DNA from 3 places in the Streptomyces sp. DT2A-34 genome. Region 1 is predicted to be linked to each of the others. Evidence: riboswitches for the same ligand, from Rfam matches in the RefSeq annotation. Region 1 holds a riboswitch; each other region holds the start of a gene.

Region 1 (5,088 bases):
GTGTCACGGCGATGGACAGCCCGGCGCGGTCCTTGCCGGCCGCGCAGTGCATCAGGGCGGGCACGCTGTCCTCCGTGAGCGCGTGCAGCACCCGGGAGTGCTCGGCGGTGCGCTCCTTGATGATCGTGCGGTACGAGGCGATCATCCGGCCCGCGCCCTTGCCGTCCGCCAGGATCGCCCTGAGCTGGTCGAGGTTGCCGTCCCGGACCATCTTCCAGAACTCGGCGCCGTCCGCGGGATCGGACAGCGGCAGGTTCACATTGCGTACGCCCGGCAGCTCGACGTCCGGCCCTTCGAGCTTCTGGTCGGCCGCGTTGCGGAAGTCGAAGATCGTGTGCAGGCCCAGGGAGTCCAGAAAGGCGGCGTCCTCCTCGGTCGCGTGCGCGAGGTGGCCGCTGCGGAACAGCACTCCGTACCGCACCCGCCGTCCGTCCACGGTCGGCAGTCCGCCCACATCGCGGAAGTTGCGAACTCCGGCCAGTTCGGGCTCGGTCGACGGGATCTGCTGCGTCACGGGGGCTCCTCCCAGTCGGCCCCGCCGACGCGGCTCTGCGGTGCGGCCGACGGGGTGCGTTCTCGACGATACGACATGGCTTCCTGGGCCAATGGGTTGTCCACAGGCGTTGCCTCGGCATCGCGGCGCCCATGATGATGTTGGTACTCGATCGCACCTGTTTGGATCTGTGAGGGCTTGATGCTGGAGATCTCCGACGACGGCCGTACGTGGCTCCTGACTGGGCCGACCAGCAGTTACGCCGTCCATCTGACCGAAGGCGACGAGCTCCTGCACCTCCACTGGGGGCCACGCGTCGCCCTCGACGACGCCGAGGCCCTCGCCGTGCGCCCGCTGCCGGAGTACTGGCCCTTCGAGTCCCCGCTCGACGGACGCGAGGAGTACCCGGTCGAGGGCGGCCCCCGCTTCGTACGGCCCGCCCTGTCCGTGCGCACCGACGAGCGGCGCGGCACCGAGTGGGGTTTCGAGCGGTACGAGACCGAGGGCGACGAGCTGCGGTTGCGTTTTTGTGACGGCGGGCTGAGCGTCACCCTGCACTACCGGATGCGCGGGGACGTCGTGGAGCGGTGGGTGACCCTGGACAACCAGGGGCCCGCCCTGGAGCTGCTGCGCGCCGACTCGGCCACCTGGACGCTGCCCGACCGGGAGGACTGGCGGCTGTCGCAGCTGCACGGCCGCTGGGGCGCCGAGTCCCGGCTCGCGCGGTCCCCACTCACTTACGGGGAGAAGGTCATCGGCAGCCGCCGCGGGCACACCGGGCACCAGCACCTGCCGTGGGTCGCGCTGGACACGGACGCCACCGAGGAGCGCGGCGAGGTCTACGGCTGCGCCCTCGGCTGGTCCGGAACCTGGCGCATCGCCGTGGCCCAACTCCCGGACGGGCGCGTGCAGATCACCGGAGGGGCCGGATACGACGACTCGGGCCTGCTGCGGCTGGCCGCGGGGGAGTCCTTCACGACCCCCGTCTTCGCCGGACTGTGGAGCGACGGCGGCTTCGGCGGGGCGAGCCGGGCCTGGCACGCGTACCAGCGCGCGTATGTGATCCCGGACGCCGACCGGGACCGGCCGGTGCTGTTCAACTCCTGGGAGGCGACGGAGTTCGACATCTCCGAGGAGCAGCAGCGCGTGCTCGCGCGGCGGGCCGCGGCCATCGGCGTCGAACTGTTCGTGGTCGACGACGGCTGGTTCGGGACGCGCACCAGCGACCGCGCCGGGCTCGGCGACTGGACGCCCAACCCGGACCGCTTCCCGTCGGGCCTCAAGCCGCTCGCCGAGTACGTGCAGGCGCTCGGCATGCAGTTCGGCATCTGGGTCGAGCCGGAAATGGTCAATCCGGACAGCGAGCTGTACCGCACCCACCCGGACTGGGTGCAGCACCAAACGGGACGAAAGAGGACGGAGTTCCGCAATCAGCTCGTATTGAACCTCGCGCGCGACGACGTCCAGGAGTACCTCTGGGAGCGGCTCGACGGGCTCCTCTCCAGCGCCCCGATCGACTATGTGAAGTGGGACTTCAACCGCTGCTTCACCGACGCCGGCTGGCCCGGTGGGCCGTATCCGCAGCGCCTGTGGGTCGACCACGTGCGTGCCCTGTACCACTTGCTGGACCGGCTGCGGGCCGCGCACCCGGGCGTCGCCTTCGAGTCCTGCTCGGGCGGGGGCGGGCGGATCGACCTCGGCGTGCTGAGCCGTACGGACCAGGTGTGGACCTCGGACAACACCGACCCCCTCGACCGGCTCGCCATCCAGCACGGCTTCAGCCAGATCCACCCGGCCCGGGTCATGGCCGCCTGGGTCACCGACAGCCCGAACGCCATGCTCAATCACCGTGCCAGCTCGCTGCGCTTCCGGTTCGTGAGCGCCATGGCGGGCGTGCTCGGCGTCGGCGGTGACCTCGCCACGTGGAGCGAGGAGGAGCTCGCCGAGGCCCGGGAACGGGTGACGCTCTACAAGGAGATCCGGCCCGTGGTGCAGCGCGGCGACCTCTATCGGCTGCGGCCTCCGCGGGGCGGGTTGAGCGCGGTGCAGTATGTGCTCGGGGGCGAGACGGTCGTCCTCGCCTGGCTCCAGGCCCAGAGTTACGGCGCGCCCGTCCCGGCGCTGCGATTGCGCGCCCTTGACCCGACAGAATCGTACGAATGCCTTGAAACGGGCGAAATTCACCGAGGTGCCGTACTGGTGCATCACGGACTGCGCGTCGGTTTGCATGGCGACCTTGATGCGGCAGTTATCCGACTGCGTCGCATCTAGGGGTTCTGTCCGAATTAGCGCCTTCATTCCAACTCGCTCTGGAGTGAAGGGAGCTGGAGCGGTGTCACGTGAGGAGTGTCATATTCGTGACCGTGCGTCGCCCGTCATGTTCACGTAATTCCCGTGCTTTTCCAGGGGTTTTACGTCCGGCGGCGCACCGGTAATCCACGGAGTGTGACTGGGAATTCCCACAAGGGATCAACAGGAACGCATTCGGACGGAACCCCTCACTTGTTCCCTTGCGTCTTCCTCGCTTACGTTCGCCACCAATCCGGACGGACGCCCAATCCTGCCGCCGCCCGGAGACCGCACACTCACCCGACCACGGCAGGAGCGGGGGACCCACAGGTACAACCGCCTGTTCCGGTCTCCGGAACGGCTAGGGGTAAAGCCGCGTTTCGGCGCGGCCGGGCATCTCCAGCCCGCACCCGACAGCTCACCTCGCAGGCGCCGGAGAGGAATTCGCCATGCCCGCGAAGGGTAAGCACCGCCGCCCGAAGTCCCAGCGCTTCACCCGCTCCATAGCCGTCGCCGGAACCGGTGGCGCCGCTCTCGCCCTCCCTCTCATCGGAGCCACCGGCGCCCACGCCGCTCCCTCGCAGTCCGTTTCGGAAAAGGCCGTTCAGTCACTTCCGGCCGCCGAGAAGAAGGCGGTCGAGAAGACGGCCGCCGAGAAGAAGGCGGTCGAGAAGACGGCCGCCAAGAAGAAGACGGCCGTGCGGACCTATTCGGTGAAGGTCGGCGATTACCTCTCGAAGATCGCCGACGAGCAGGACGTCAGCGGTGGCTGGAAGAAGCTCTACGCCGACAACCGCGAGGTCGTCGGCGAGGACCCGTCGCTGATCCACCCCGGCCTGAAGCTCACGATCGGCAAGAAGGCCACGGCGAGCGCCCCCAAGTCCTCGTCGTCCTCGCCCTCTTCCTCCTCGTCGTCCTCCAAGGACTCGTCCGCCGCGAAGTCCTCCGCGTCGAAGAAGACGACCACGGCCGCCCAGAGCGTCGAGAGCACCGGCACGACCACCGGCTTCTCCGCCCCCGTCGCGGGTGCCGCCGTCAGCACCGCCTACAAGGTGGCGGGCAGCATGTGGTCCAGCGGCTACCACACCGGCGTCGACTTCGTCACCCCGACCGGCACCGCACTGAAGGCCGTTGGCGCGGGCACCGTCGTCTCCGCGGGCTGGGGCGGCGCCTACGGCAACCAGGTCGTCATCCAGCTCGCCGACGGCTACTACGCCCAGTACGCCCACCTGTCGTCGCTCTCCGTCTCGGCCGGCCAGACCGTGACCGCGGGCCAGCAGATAGGCTTCTCCGGCGCGACCGGCAATGTGACCGGCCCGCACCTGCACTTCGAGATCCGCACCACGCCGGACTACGGCTCGGACGTGGACCCGGTCGCCTACCTCCGCTCGAAGGGCGTCCCGGTCGGCTGACGACCCCTTCCTCGGAACCACCTGCCTGACACGCCACCGAAGGCCGGACCTCGATCCCTAGGTCCGGCCTTCGGTGTGTCCGGCTGCGCCCGTTCATGATCGCTTCATTGCGGTCTTGTGCCAGAGCCGGCCCGGGGTGTCGACAAGGAGGGGAGGGTGAGGACACAGTGATCCCCGTCATGGTGCAAGCGCTTTCTGCGTCGGCTCCCGGAGGTTCCCGTGTCCCGCGTCGACAGACGTACGTCCCTGGCCGCCGCGGTGGCTGTGGGGTTGCTCCTCGGCGCCCCGCAGCCCGTCTTCGCGTCCGATGCGTCGACCGTCGTACGCCCCGACGACAGGCGTCTCGTCTACGAGGGGCACTGGGGCCGCACCCCCGAAGCGGCCAGCACCGTCAACTCGGGCTCCCGGCTGCGCTTCCGCTTCACCGGCGGTAGCGTCCACGCCCTCTTCGACGTCGGCTCGATCACCGTGCCCGCGCAGATCTACGTGTCGGTCGACGGCGGGCCGAAGCGCCTGCACGCGGTCGACCGGGGCGATCTGCGGATCACCGCGGACGGCCGGGGACCCCACTCGGTCGAGATCTCCGTCAAGGACGTCTTCTCCCGGGCCAACCGGTGGACTCCGCCTCTGGAGACGGGCGTCGTGCTGACCGGTCTGCGGCTCGACGACGGCATGCGTCTGCTGCCTCAACCCGCCCCCGGCGCCCGGAAACTGGCCTTCTACGGCGACTCCATCACGCAGGGCGTCATGGCTCTGTGCGAGGTGAACACCTCCGACTGCGCCGACGGTACGGCCACCTACCCCACCCTCGTCGCCGACGCCCTGCGCGCCTCGCTCACCCAGGTCGGCTTCGGCCGCCAGGGTGTGATCCAGACCGGCAACGGGGGAGTACCG
Region 2 (5,088 bases), 4.3 Mb from region 1:
CCTGCGCGGCGGCGCTGATAGCGATCGTCGCCAACAGCTTCGCGACCAGATGGATAGCGACCGCGACGGCCGACCCGTCGCACGCGGACACCCTCGGCGCGACGGTCATAGCGCCCGTCGTGGAGGAGATGGCGAAGGCCGCCGCCGTCCTGCTCGTCTTCCTCTTCCGCCGACGGGACTTCACCGGGATGGTCGACGGCGTGGTGATAGCGGGGGTCACCGCCACCGGCTTCGCCTTCACCGAGAACATCCTCTACCTCGGCACCGCCTTCGGTACCGACCAGCTCTCCGGCGACAGCGGTATCGCCTCCGTCACGGCGGCGACCTTCTTCGTCCGCGTGATCATGTCGCCCTTCGCGCACCCGCTCTTCACCGTCCTCACCGGCATCGGCTTCGGCATCGCCGCGCTGTCGGGTGAGCGGCAGCATGTGCGCCGCGTCCTCCTCCCGCTCTCCGGGCTGCTGCTCGCCATGGGCATGCATGCCCTGTGGAACGGCTCGTCGGCCTTCGGGGAGTTCGGGTTCTTCGCCGTGTACGCGGCCTTCATGGTGCCCGCGTTCGGGCTGCTGACGTGGCTGGTGATCTGGACCCGGCAGCGTGAGCTGAGGACCGTGCGCGAGGAGTTGCCCGCCTACGTCGTCGCCGGGTGGCTGACGCCGGGCGAGCCCTTCGTGCTCGGCTCGATGCGGGCCAGGCGGATGGCACGGCAGTATGCGCGGCGCCGTGGGGGGCGGGCTGCGGCTCGGGGGGTGGCGCAGTACGAGGCGTACGCCACGTCGTTGGCCTTTCTACGGCATCGGGGGCGGCGTGGGCGGGCCGGGGCCGACTTCGTCGTACGGGAAAGGGAGTTGCTGCACGAGTTGTGGCTACGGCGGGAGCTGGCGCGGCCGGCGCTTGAGCAGGCGGGGGCCGCGCAGGCTTGGTCGGCGTACGGGTACGGGGCGCCGGTGCCGGTTTACTGGCCGGCGTATGGGCAGCCGTACGGGCCCAGGTATGGGGCGGCGCCGTATCCCGCGTACAACCCGTATCGGACGTGAGCGTCGGGGGGCGGAGTGGTTGGCTCGCCCCCGCCGCCCCTACCCGTCCCATCCCCCAGGGGCTCCGCCCCTTCGACCCCGCTGGGGCTGCCGCCCCAGACCCCGCTTCGGCCCTGAACGGGCCTCGTCCCCAAACGCCGGACGGGCTGAAATGCCGAGATGCCGGGCTCAGGCCGACGCCTCCGTCAGCCTCCCCAGTTCCTCGTCCGTCAGCCTCAGCTCCGCCATCCCCAGCAGCGCCGGTAGCTGTTCGAGTGTCCGGGACGAGGCGATCGGGGCCGCTACCGTCGGCTGGGTCGCCAGCCAGGCCAGGGCCACCGTGGCCACCGGGACCTCGTGGGCCTGGGCGACCTCGTCGAGCGCGGCCAGTACCCGTCGGCCCCGCTCCGTCTCCAGGTACTTGCCGGCGCCCTGGGCGCGCGGGCTCTGCACCGCCGTGCCGGCGCGGTACTTGCCCGTGAGGAAGCCGGACGCGAGGGCGTAGTACGGGACCGCGGCCAGGCCCTCCCGCTCGGCGAGGTTCTGGAGGTCGCCCTCGTAGGTGTCGCGGGAGACCAGGTTGTAGTGGGGCTGGAGGGCGACGTAGCGGGCCAGGCCCTCGCGGTCGGAGAAGGCCAGGGAGGCCGCCAGCCGCTCCGGCGAGATGTTGGACGCGGCGATGTGCCGGACCTTGCCCGCCTTCACCAGCTCGTCCAGTGCGCCGATGATCTCCTCGACCGGCACTTCCGGCTTGTCGAAGTGGGTGTAGTAGAGGTCGATGTAGTCGGTGCCGAGGCGGCGCAGGGAGGCTTCAGCGGCCGCCTTGATGTTGGCCGCGGTCAGGCCCTGGAAGTCGGGGTGCTGGCTGACCTTCGTGGCGATGACGACGTCGGAGCGGTTGGCGCGTGCCTTCACCCACTTGCCGATGATGGTCTCGGATTCGCCGCCCACGTTGCCCTCGACCCATGCCGAGTAAGAGTCGGCCGTGTCGATGAAGTTGCCGCCCGCCGCCGCGTAGGCGTCGAGGACGGCGAAGGACTGGGGCTCGTCCGCCGTCCAGCCGAAGACGTTGCCGCCGAGGGAGAGCGGGAAGACCTCGAGGTCGGAGGAGCCGAGCTTGCGCAGGGAAGCAGTCATGCTCCATAACAACGCCCTTGGCGGAGGCCGGTCTTCCGGGGCCGCCGCAAAGTTCCCGTAAACAAGCGGACCCCGGCGCTCCGAAAACCGGCAGCCCTGACGTCGGGGGGTTGCCGTCAGGACCGCCGGGGATCAGAAGTGGGGGAACCTCAGGGCGTAAGCCCCTTGCCGCGCAGCCACGCCAGCGGGTCGATGCCGCTCGTGCTGCCGTCGGGGTGCACCTCGAGGTGCAGGTGTGCGCCGGTCACGTTGCCCGTGGCGCCCACGCGGCCGATGACGTCGCCCGTGTTGACCTTCTGGCCGACGCTCACGCTGATCGAGGACTGGTGCGCGTACCAGAGCTCGGTGCCGTCGTCGAGGGTGAGCACCGTCTTGTAGCCGTACGACCCGTCCCAGCCGGCGAAGGTGATCGTGCCGGAGTGCACCGCCTTGATCAGCGTGCCGGTGGGGGCGGCGAAGTCGAGGCCCGTGTGGTAGCCGGAGGACCAGTAGGCGCCGGCCTGACCGAAGGTCGAGCTGATGGTGTACGAGGAGGTCGGCAGCGTGAACTGCTTGGCCAGCTCGGCCAGGCGCTCGGCCTCGGCCTTCTTGCGGGCCTCCTCCTCGGCCTTGGCCTTCGCGGCGGCGGCCTTGGCCTCGGCTTCCTCCTCCGCCTTGGCGGCCGCGGCGGCGGCCTCCTTCTCGGCGGCGGCGACGGCGGCCGCGGCGGCCTTGTTGTCGATCTGGTCCTGCTGCAGTTCGGCCTGCGCGATGATCCGGCTGCGCAGCGCCTCGCCGGCGTCGGTGGTGCCCTGCGTGGTCTCCTCGGTGGCCGTGCCCATGGTGCTGAGCGCGGTGGCCGTGTCCTCGGCGGGCTCGGCGGAGTCGTCGGAGATCAGGGGCAGGTCCGGCATGGTGATGGCGACCGGCGGCTTGCCGCTGTTCGCGCTGGCCATGCCGCCCGCGCCGACGGCGGCTATGACGCCGACGCCGAGAACCGTGGAGCTGCGGGCGAGTCCCCCGCCTCGCTGCTTGGAGACGCGATGCCTGCCGCGTACGGGACGAATGGACTCCGCGGTGGGGTTCCACTCCTCCAACGGGCCCTCGTCGGTGCGGTGGCGGTCGTAGCCAAAGGTGTCTGCACCGCGTTGACTCGGCACGAACGGGGCTTGCTGGGCAGGCCGGTTGGACGCCACGTGGGCGTGCTCCTTTCCTTCCTTCTCGCCTACCGGGTTAGCTGACGGGTTCGGAGCAGGAAGGTCTCCTACGCGCGTATACCGGCCGTGAGTTCACGGCGGCATCCATGCGATTCACCCCAAGGTGGTGGTTCCCCGGTTCCCTTGCGGGATTCGGCGCGTGCGCGCGGAGCCGCCTCTTGTGACGGCTGGGACGACCGCGCTGCGTTATCGAACGTTAATAGACGCGAGGTGCGGATTCCAAGCTGTTCCACTTGATCATTAACGATTCTCGCCTGGACTTACAGGTCATGAGCGTCCTAAATCGGGCGAGTTGGCCAGGGCTCAGGAATCACACAGGTATTGACGGTATGTCAGTTGTTATGCGGAGGGCGGTCGCCCGATCACGTCCGGTGACAACGATCACTGCCGTCGTACGGCGATGAGAGCCAGGTCGTCCGCCATGCCGCCCCCGGGGTGCCCGCGCGCCTCCGCCGCGAGCACGTCGAGCGGCGCGGCCGGCCTGCGACAGGCGTTGTCCCGTCCCGCGAGCCGCTCCTCAGCAGTGTGGCACCGCTCGGGAAGCCGGCCTCCTGGGCCCGGTCGGGCCAGGGCGCCGAGCTCGCCCATGCCGAGCGGCAGCGCGGGCTCGGGGGCGTGCAGCGAGCGCACGGTGCCGTCGGCGTACAGCAGCAGGGGCGGCGGATGTCCTCGCTCGACGAGGCGCACGGTCCCGTTGCCGTGCGGCAGCTCGGCGAGCACGACGGTGGTGAAGCCCTCGGAGGAGTCGATCCCCTCCCGCCGCGTGCGCTCACGCGGCAGCGCCCGCTGCAGCCGGTGCGCGACCGCCTCCAGCGTGGCCTCCTGCTCAGCGGCCTCCCGGAAGGCCCCGATGACGACGGCGACCGCCGCGACCGCCCCCATGCCCTTGCCGCGCACGTCCCCCACGAGGACCCGGACGCCGTGCGGAGTGTCCTGCACGGCGTCCAGGTCGCCGCCGATGGAGGCGCCCTCCTGCGCGGCCTCGTACCGTGCCGCGATCTGGAACCCGCCGATCCGCTCGGCGGGCTCGGGCAGTACGGCGCGCTGGGCGGCCTCGGCGATCTCACGGGCGGAGGCGAGGCGCTCGTCGCTGCGGCGGACGAGGACGTTGACGAGGACGGCGAGCGCGGAGACGGTGACCACGGTGGCCAGCTCGGTGATCACCTCTGCGCCGGGGGTGCCGCCGAGCGCGATGCGGAGCACGAGCAGTGCGGCGAAGGCGACGAGCCCCGTGAGCACCGTGCCGCGCAGCGAGTAGAGCGGGGCGGCGACGAGGGGTGCGGCGGTGGAGAAGGGAGCGCCGGTGAATTCGGTGGGCGTGGTGTAGTCGTACGCGCCCCCGGCCGCGATCAGCAGGGCGGGGAGCAGCCGGGCGAACCGGCGTGCGTGCGAGATCCGCCGTTCCTCCACCTCACCAGGGTTGCCGAAACGGGGTGGGGAGCGAGTGGTGAGGGCCGACCGGACGACGGGGGAAAGAGGGGCAAGCCCGTGGGCCGAACACCGGGAAAACACTCAGGGCCGGAACCAATTGGTTCCGGCCCTGAACTTTCAGTAGCGGGGACAGGATTTGAACCTGCGACCTCTGGGTTATGAGCCCAGCGAGCTACCGAGCTGCTCCACCCCGCGGCGATGACTCAATAGTACGCCATCCGCAGGACAGAAAGCACACGCCTTTCCCGGCGTCACGGCAGCAGGTGCCCATTCGGGGCTTTTGCCCGCTCTTCGTACTCCGGCAGGAC
Region 3 (5,088 bases), 1.2 Mb from region 1:
AGGCCCGGCCCTGGGCGTTCCCGGCGCCCGAGCGCGGCAAGCTGGACAACGGCCTGACGGTCCTGCGCTGCCACCGCCCCGGCCAGCAGGTCATCGCCGTCGAGGTGCTCCTGGACACGCCCCTGGAGGCCGAGCCGAAGGGGCTCGACGGCATCGCCACGATCATGGCGCGTGCCTTCTCCGAGGGCACCGACAAGCACACGGCCGAGGAGTTCGCCGCCGAACTGGAGCGCTGCGGCGCCACGCTCGACGCCTACGCCGACCACCCCGGCATCCGCGTCAGCCTCGAGGTGCCGGTCTCCCGCCTGGCCAAGGCGCTCGGCCTGCTCGCCGACGCCCTCAGGGCGCCCCTGTTCGACGACGCCGAGGTCGAGCGCCTGGTGCGCAACCGCCTCGACGAGATCCCGCACGAGCTGGCCAACCCCTCGCGCCGCGCCGCCAAGGAGCTCTCGAAGCAGCTGTTCCCGGCGACCTCGCGCATGTCCCGCCCACGCCAGGGCACCGAGGACACCGTCGCGGGCATCGACTCCGCGGCCGTGCGCGCCTTCTACGAGCGGCACGTGCGCCCCGCCACCTCCACCGTCGTGGTCGTCGGCGACCTCACGGGCGTGGACCTCGACGCCCTGCTGGGCGACACCCTGGGCGCCTGGACCGGCTCCCCGGCCCAGCCCCGGCCCGTTCCGCCGGTCACCGCGGACGACACCGGACGCGTCGTCATCGTGGACCGCCCCGGCGCCGTCCAGACGCAGCTGCTGATCGGCCGCATCGGTCCCGACCGGCACGACCGCGTGTGGCCCGCGCAGGTCCTCGGCACGTACTGCCTCGGCGGCACCCTCACCTCCCGCCTGGACAAGGTCCTGCGCGAGGAGAAGGGCTACACCTACGGTGTGCGCGCGTTCGGGCAGGTCCTGCGCTCGGCTCCGGACGGCACGGGCGCGGCCATGCTCGCCATCAGCGGCTCCGTCGACACCCCGAACACCGGCCCGGCGCTGGACGACCTCTGGAAGGTCCTGCGCGGGGTGGCCGACGAGGGGCTCACCGACGCCGAGCGGGACTTCGCGGTGCAGAACCTCGTCGGGGTGGCGCCGCTGAAGTACGAGACCGCCGCCTCCGTGGCGAACACGCTGGCCGATCAGGTCGAGCAGCACCTGCCCGACGACTACCAGGCGACGCTGTACCAGCGGCTCGCCGCGACCGGCACCGTCGAGGCCACCGCGGCGGCCGTGAGCGCCTTCCCGGTGGACCGTCTGGTGACGATCCTCGTCGGCGACGCGGCCGAGATCCGGGAGCCCGTCGAGGCCCTCGGCATCGGCGAAGTCACCGTAGTGGCAGCCGAGTAGCAGGCGGACACCGCGCCGGGCGACGGCACGCGCGCGTGGAAGGGGCCCTGGTGACTTCCAAGCCACCAGGGCCCCTTTATGCCCGAATTGAGGGAAAGGTTGCCTGTCTGGCCTGTGGGATGCGCTACAAAAGTCGCGATCCGTTTGGGGATTGAAAGTGGCGCCCCTTAGCGTCTTCCGGGCTGTCCGTCAGGCAGTGCGCCGCGCCCGCGGCACCGGACAGTCATCGCCGAGTCCCCGTACGGCGCGAGCCAGGGGAGCCGGGGACCCACCCGTAGTCCCTGGGGTGAATCGGACGCCCGCGCAGCCGCGAGGGGGTCCGTAGGAGACCTTCCTGCTCCGAACCCGTCAGCTAACCCGGTAGGCGAGAAGGAAGGAAAGGACCAGCCACTACATGGCGTTCACCTGCGCCACCGGGAAGAACCGCCCCACCGGGAAGCACCGTCGCCCCAGCCGGTTCGAACGCACCACCGCCCGCGCTGCGGGCGTCGCCGCTCTCACCGCCACCGGTGTCATGGGCACCCTCGCCGCCCCGGCGCTCGCCGCCGAACCCGCCGTCGAGCAGACCGGCCTCATCCCCGTCGTCACGATCGGGGACTCGATCGCCGCCCAGATCGCCGCCCAGGCCGCCGCCCAGGAGCAGGCCGCCGAGGAGGCCGCGGCCCGGAAGAAGGCCGCCGAGGAGGCAGCGCGCAAGAAGGCGGCCGAGAAGGCCAAGCAGGAGCGCGAGGCCAAGGAGCGCGCCGCCCGCGAGGCCGAGCGCAAGCGCCTGCTGTCCTACGTCGCCCCGATCTCCGGCTCGTACATCTCCACCGGCTACAAGGCCGGCGGCGCCGTCTGGTCCTCCGGCAGCCACACGGGCGTCGACTTCCACGCCGCCAGCGGCACCTCCGTCCACGCGGTCGGCTCCGGCACCGTCGTGGAGGCCGGCTGGGGCGGGTCGTACGGCAACAGCATCGTGATCAAGATGAACGACGGCACGTACACCCAGTACGGCCACCTGTCGTCCATAGGCGTCTCGGTGGGCCAGACCGTCACCCCCGGCCAGCAGATAGGCCTGTCCGGCGCCACCGGCAACGTCACCGGACCGCACCTGCACTTCGAGGCCCGCACGACGGCGGAGTACGGCTCCGACATCGACCCCGTCGCCTACCTCCGCTCGCACGGCGTGAACATCTGACGCCTCCACCGCGCCTCCCCGAGGCCGGTCACTCCGAGGACGGTCCCCCCGAAGCCCCGGCTCCCCGAGCCGGGGCTTTCGGCGTTCCCGACGACCGACTTGTCCAAAAAATATCCATGGATTCCGACCCGCCATCGGAAATTCCAGCCGGTTGCAATAGAGTCACTGAACACACGTCATTCGTCGACGTTTCACGGGGATTAAAGCGGAGGTCGGACATGCGTATTCCGGCGCACTCGGTATGCACGGCGATCCGGGACGACATCGTCGCCGGTGTCTACGAGCGTGGCAGCCGGCTCACCGAGGAACTCCTCGCGCGCCGCTACGGTGTCTCCCGCGTCCCCGTGCGGGAGGCACTGCGCACCCTGGAGGCGGAGGGCTTCGTGGTGACCCGGCGGCACGCGGGCGCGTGCGTCGCCGAACCGACCGAGCAGGAGGCCGCCGACCTGCTGGAGATGCGCACCCTGCTGGAGCCGCTCGGCGCCTCCCGGGCCGCTCAGCGGCGCACCGAGGCCCATCTGAAGGTCCTGCGCGGCCTGGTCAGGCTGGGCCAGGAGCGGGCCAGGCGGGGCAACAGCGAGGATCTGCGCTCCCTGGGCGGCTGGTTCCACGAGACGCTGGCCCAGGCCTGCGGCAGCCCCGCCCTCACCTCGATGCTGACCCAGCTGCGGCACAAGATCGCCTGGATGTACGCGGTGGAGGCGCCGGTCAACCCCGTGGAGTCCTGGACCGAGCACGGCGCGATCGTGGACGCGGTGGCGCGCGGCGACAGTGATCGCGCCCGCGCGATCACGGCACTGCACACCGAGCGCGCACTCTCCGCGCACCGACTGCGGTTCGGTTCCACCGGTGATCGCGCGGAGCGTGTGAGGAATTCGCAACATCCCGTAAACATGTCGAGCCTGCGACATTAACACGGGCGCCGTATACAAAGAGGTGATATTCGGTGGCGGGGAATTTCCGCTGCCCTTTTTCGGGTGCCGCCGTTAATTCTCGCGGCTGCCCACCTCGAAAACGTGGCCGCCTGCCCGGAAACAGCGAAGCCGCGTCGGCCGGAAAGGCAGACGCGGCTTCACGGTTTGCTCCGCAGACCCGCTCAGGTCGTTCAGACCGTCTCGGGGAGCTCCTCGAGGCCCTCGGAGACCAGCTTCGCCAGACGGTCGAGGGCGGCGTCCGCACCCTCGGCGTCGGAGGCGAGGACGATCTCCTCGCCGCCCTGGGCGCCCAGGCCCAGAACGGCCAGCATGGAGGCCGCGTTGACGGGGTTGCCGTCGGCCTTGGCGATCGTCACCGGGATACCTGCGGCCGTGGCGGCCCGGACGAAGATGGAAGCGGGGCGGGCGTGAAGGCCCTCGGCCCAGCCGACGTTGACGCGGCGCTCAGCCATGTGATGCTGCCCTTCGGTGTTCAGGGTTGTCTAGACCAGTTTCCCACACCCGTGAAGCATGCCGGGAGGGACAAAACGCCCCTCCCGAGGCGACCGTCGGGTCGCGGCCTCGACCCGACATACGTCCTCCACAGACTGCCTCGCGCCGTTGTCGTACGCGAGCCGTACTCTGGGCCCCATGCAGAGCGCCTCGGACCGGCACGAGTACCCCGCCCACTGGGAAGCCGACGTGGTGCTGCGCGACGGCGGCACCGCACGCATCCGCCCCATCACCGTTGATGACGCCGAGCGTCTGGTCAGCTTCTACGAGCAGGTGTCGGACGAGTCGAAGTACTACCGCTTCTTCGCGCCCTACCCGCGTCTGTCCGCGAAGGACGTCCACCGCTTCACGCACCACGACTTTGTGGACCGGGTGGGACTCGCGGCCACGGTGGGCGGCGAGTTCATCGCAACCGTACGCTACGACCGGATCGGCGCCGACGGAATGCCCGCGTCGGCACCCGCCGACGAGGCCGAGGTCGCTTTCCTGGTCCAGGACGCCCACCAGGGGCGCGGCGTCGCCTCCGCCCTCCTCGAACACATCGGCGCGGTCGCGCGCGAGCGCGGCATCCGCCGGTTCGCCGCCGAGGTGCTGCCCGCCAACAGCAAGATGATCAAGGTGTTCACCGACGCCGGGTACACCCAGAAGCGCAGCTTCGAGGACGGCGTCGTACGCCTGGAGTTCGACCTGGAGCCGACGGACCGCTCCCTCGCCGTGCAGTACGCGCGCGAACAGCGCGCCGAGGCGCGGTCCGTGCGGCGGCTGCTGGTGCCCGGCTCCGTCGCCGTCATCGGCACCGGCCGCACGCCCGGCGGGGTGGGCCGCAGCGTCCTCGGCAACATCAGGGACGCCGGTTTCACGGGGGCGCTGTACGCCGTGAACAAGGCGTTCCCGGAGGATCTCAAGGAGCTCGACGGCGTGCCCGCGCACCGGTCCGTGCGGGACATCGAGGGGCCCGTCGACCTCGCGGTGGTCGCCGTACCGGCCGAGTACGTCCCCGAGGTGGTCACCGAGTGCGGCGAACACGGCGTGCAGGGGCTGGTCGTGGTCTCCGCCGGGTATGCCGAGAGCGGGCCCGACGGGCGCGAGCGGCAGCGCGCACTCGTACGGCACGCGCGCGCGTACGGCATGCGCATCATCG

Evidence for each region. Region 1 has a riboswitch for cyclic di-AMP ahead of QQM39_RS04325 (LysM peptidoglycan-binding domain-containing M23 family metallopeptidase). Riboswitches for the same ligand answer to the same signal wherever they lie in the genome.
Region 2: another riboswitch for cyclic di-AMP. It lies ahead of QQM39_RS23635 (M23 family metallopeptidase); the one in region 1 lies ahead of QQM39_RS04325 (LysM peptidoglycan-binding domain-containing M23 family metallopeptidase).
Region 3: another riboswitch for cyclic di-AMP. It lies ahead of QQM39_RS09585 (M23 family metallopeptidase); the one in region 1 lies ahead of QQM39_RS04325 (LysM peptidoglycan-binding domain-containing M23 family metallopeptidase).

Annotation. Positions count from the first base shown of each region.
Region 1 covers NZ_JASTWJ010000001.1:1,008,120-1,013,207, reverse strand. Annotated here, with positions in the region: gene QQM39_RS04335 (tyrosine-protein phosphatase) at 1-514, opposite strand, end outside; gene QQM39_RS04330 (alpha-galactosidase) at 695-2,764, shown strand; cyclic di-AMP (ydaO/yuaA leader) riboswitch at 3,070-3,227, shown strand; gene QQM39_RS04325 (LysM peptidoglycan-binding domain-containing M23 family metallopeptidase) at 3,232-4,194, shown strand; gene QQM39_RS04320 (GDSL-type esterase/lipase family protein) at 4,414-5,088, shown strand, end outside.
Region 2 covers NZ_JASTWJ010000001.1:5,313,644-5,318,731, reverse strand. Annotated here, with positions in the region: gene QQM39_RS23645 (PrsW family intramembrane metalloprotease) at 1-1,037, shown strand, start outside; gene QQM39_RS23640 (aldo/keto reductase) at 1,206-2,153, opposite strand; gene QQM39_RS23635 (M23 family metallopeptidase) at 2,303-3,328, opposite strand; cyclic di-AMP (ydaO/yuaA leader) riboswitch at 3,340-3,497, opposite strand; partial or broken gene QQM39_RS23630 (PP2C family protein-serine/threonine phosphatase) at 3,731-4,759, opposite strand; tRNA gene QQM39_RS23625 (tRNA-Met) at 4,902-4,975, opposite strand; gene QQM39_RS23620 (dihydrofolate reductase family protein) at 5,032-5,088, opposite strand, start outside.
Region 3 covers NZ_JASTWJ010000001.1:2,215,388-2,220,475, reverse strand. Annotated here, with positions in the region: gene QQM39_RS09590 (pitrilysin family protein) at 1-1,340, shown strand, start outside; cyclic di-AMP (ydaO/yuaA leader) riboswitch at 1,558-1,721, shown strand; gene QQM39_RS09585 (M23 family metallopeptidase) at 1,735-2,520, shown strand; gene QQM39_RS09580 (GntR family transcriptional regulator) at 2,739-3,434, shown strand; gene QQM39_RS09575 (HPr family phosphocarrier protein) at 3,626-3,907, opposite strand; gene QQM39_RS09570 (bifunctional GNAT family N-acetyltransferase/acetate--CoA ligase family protein) at 4,086-5,088, shown strand, end outside.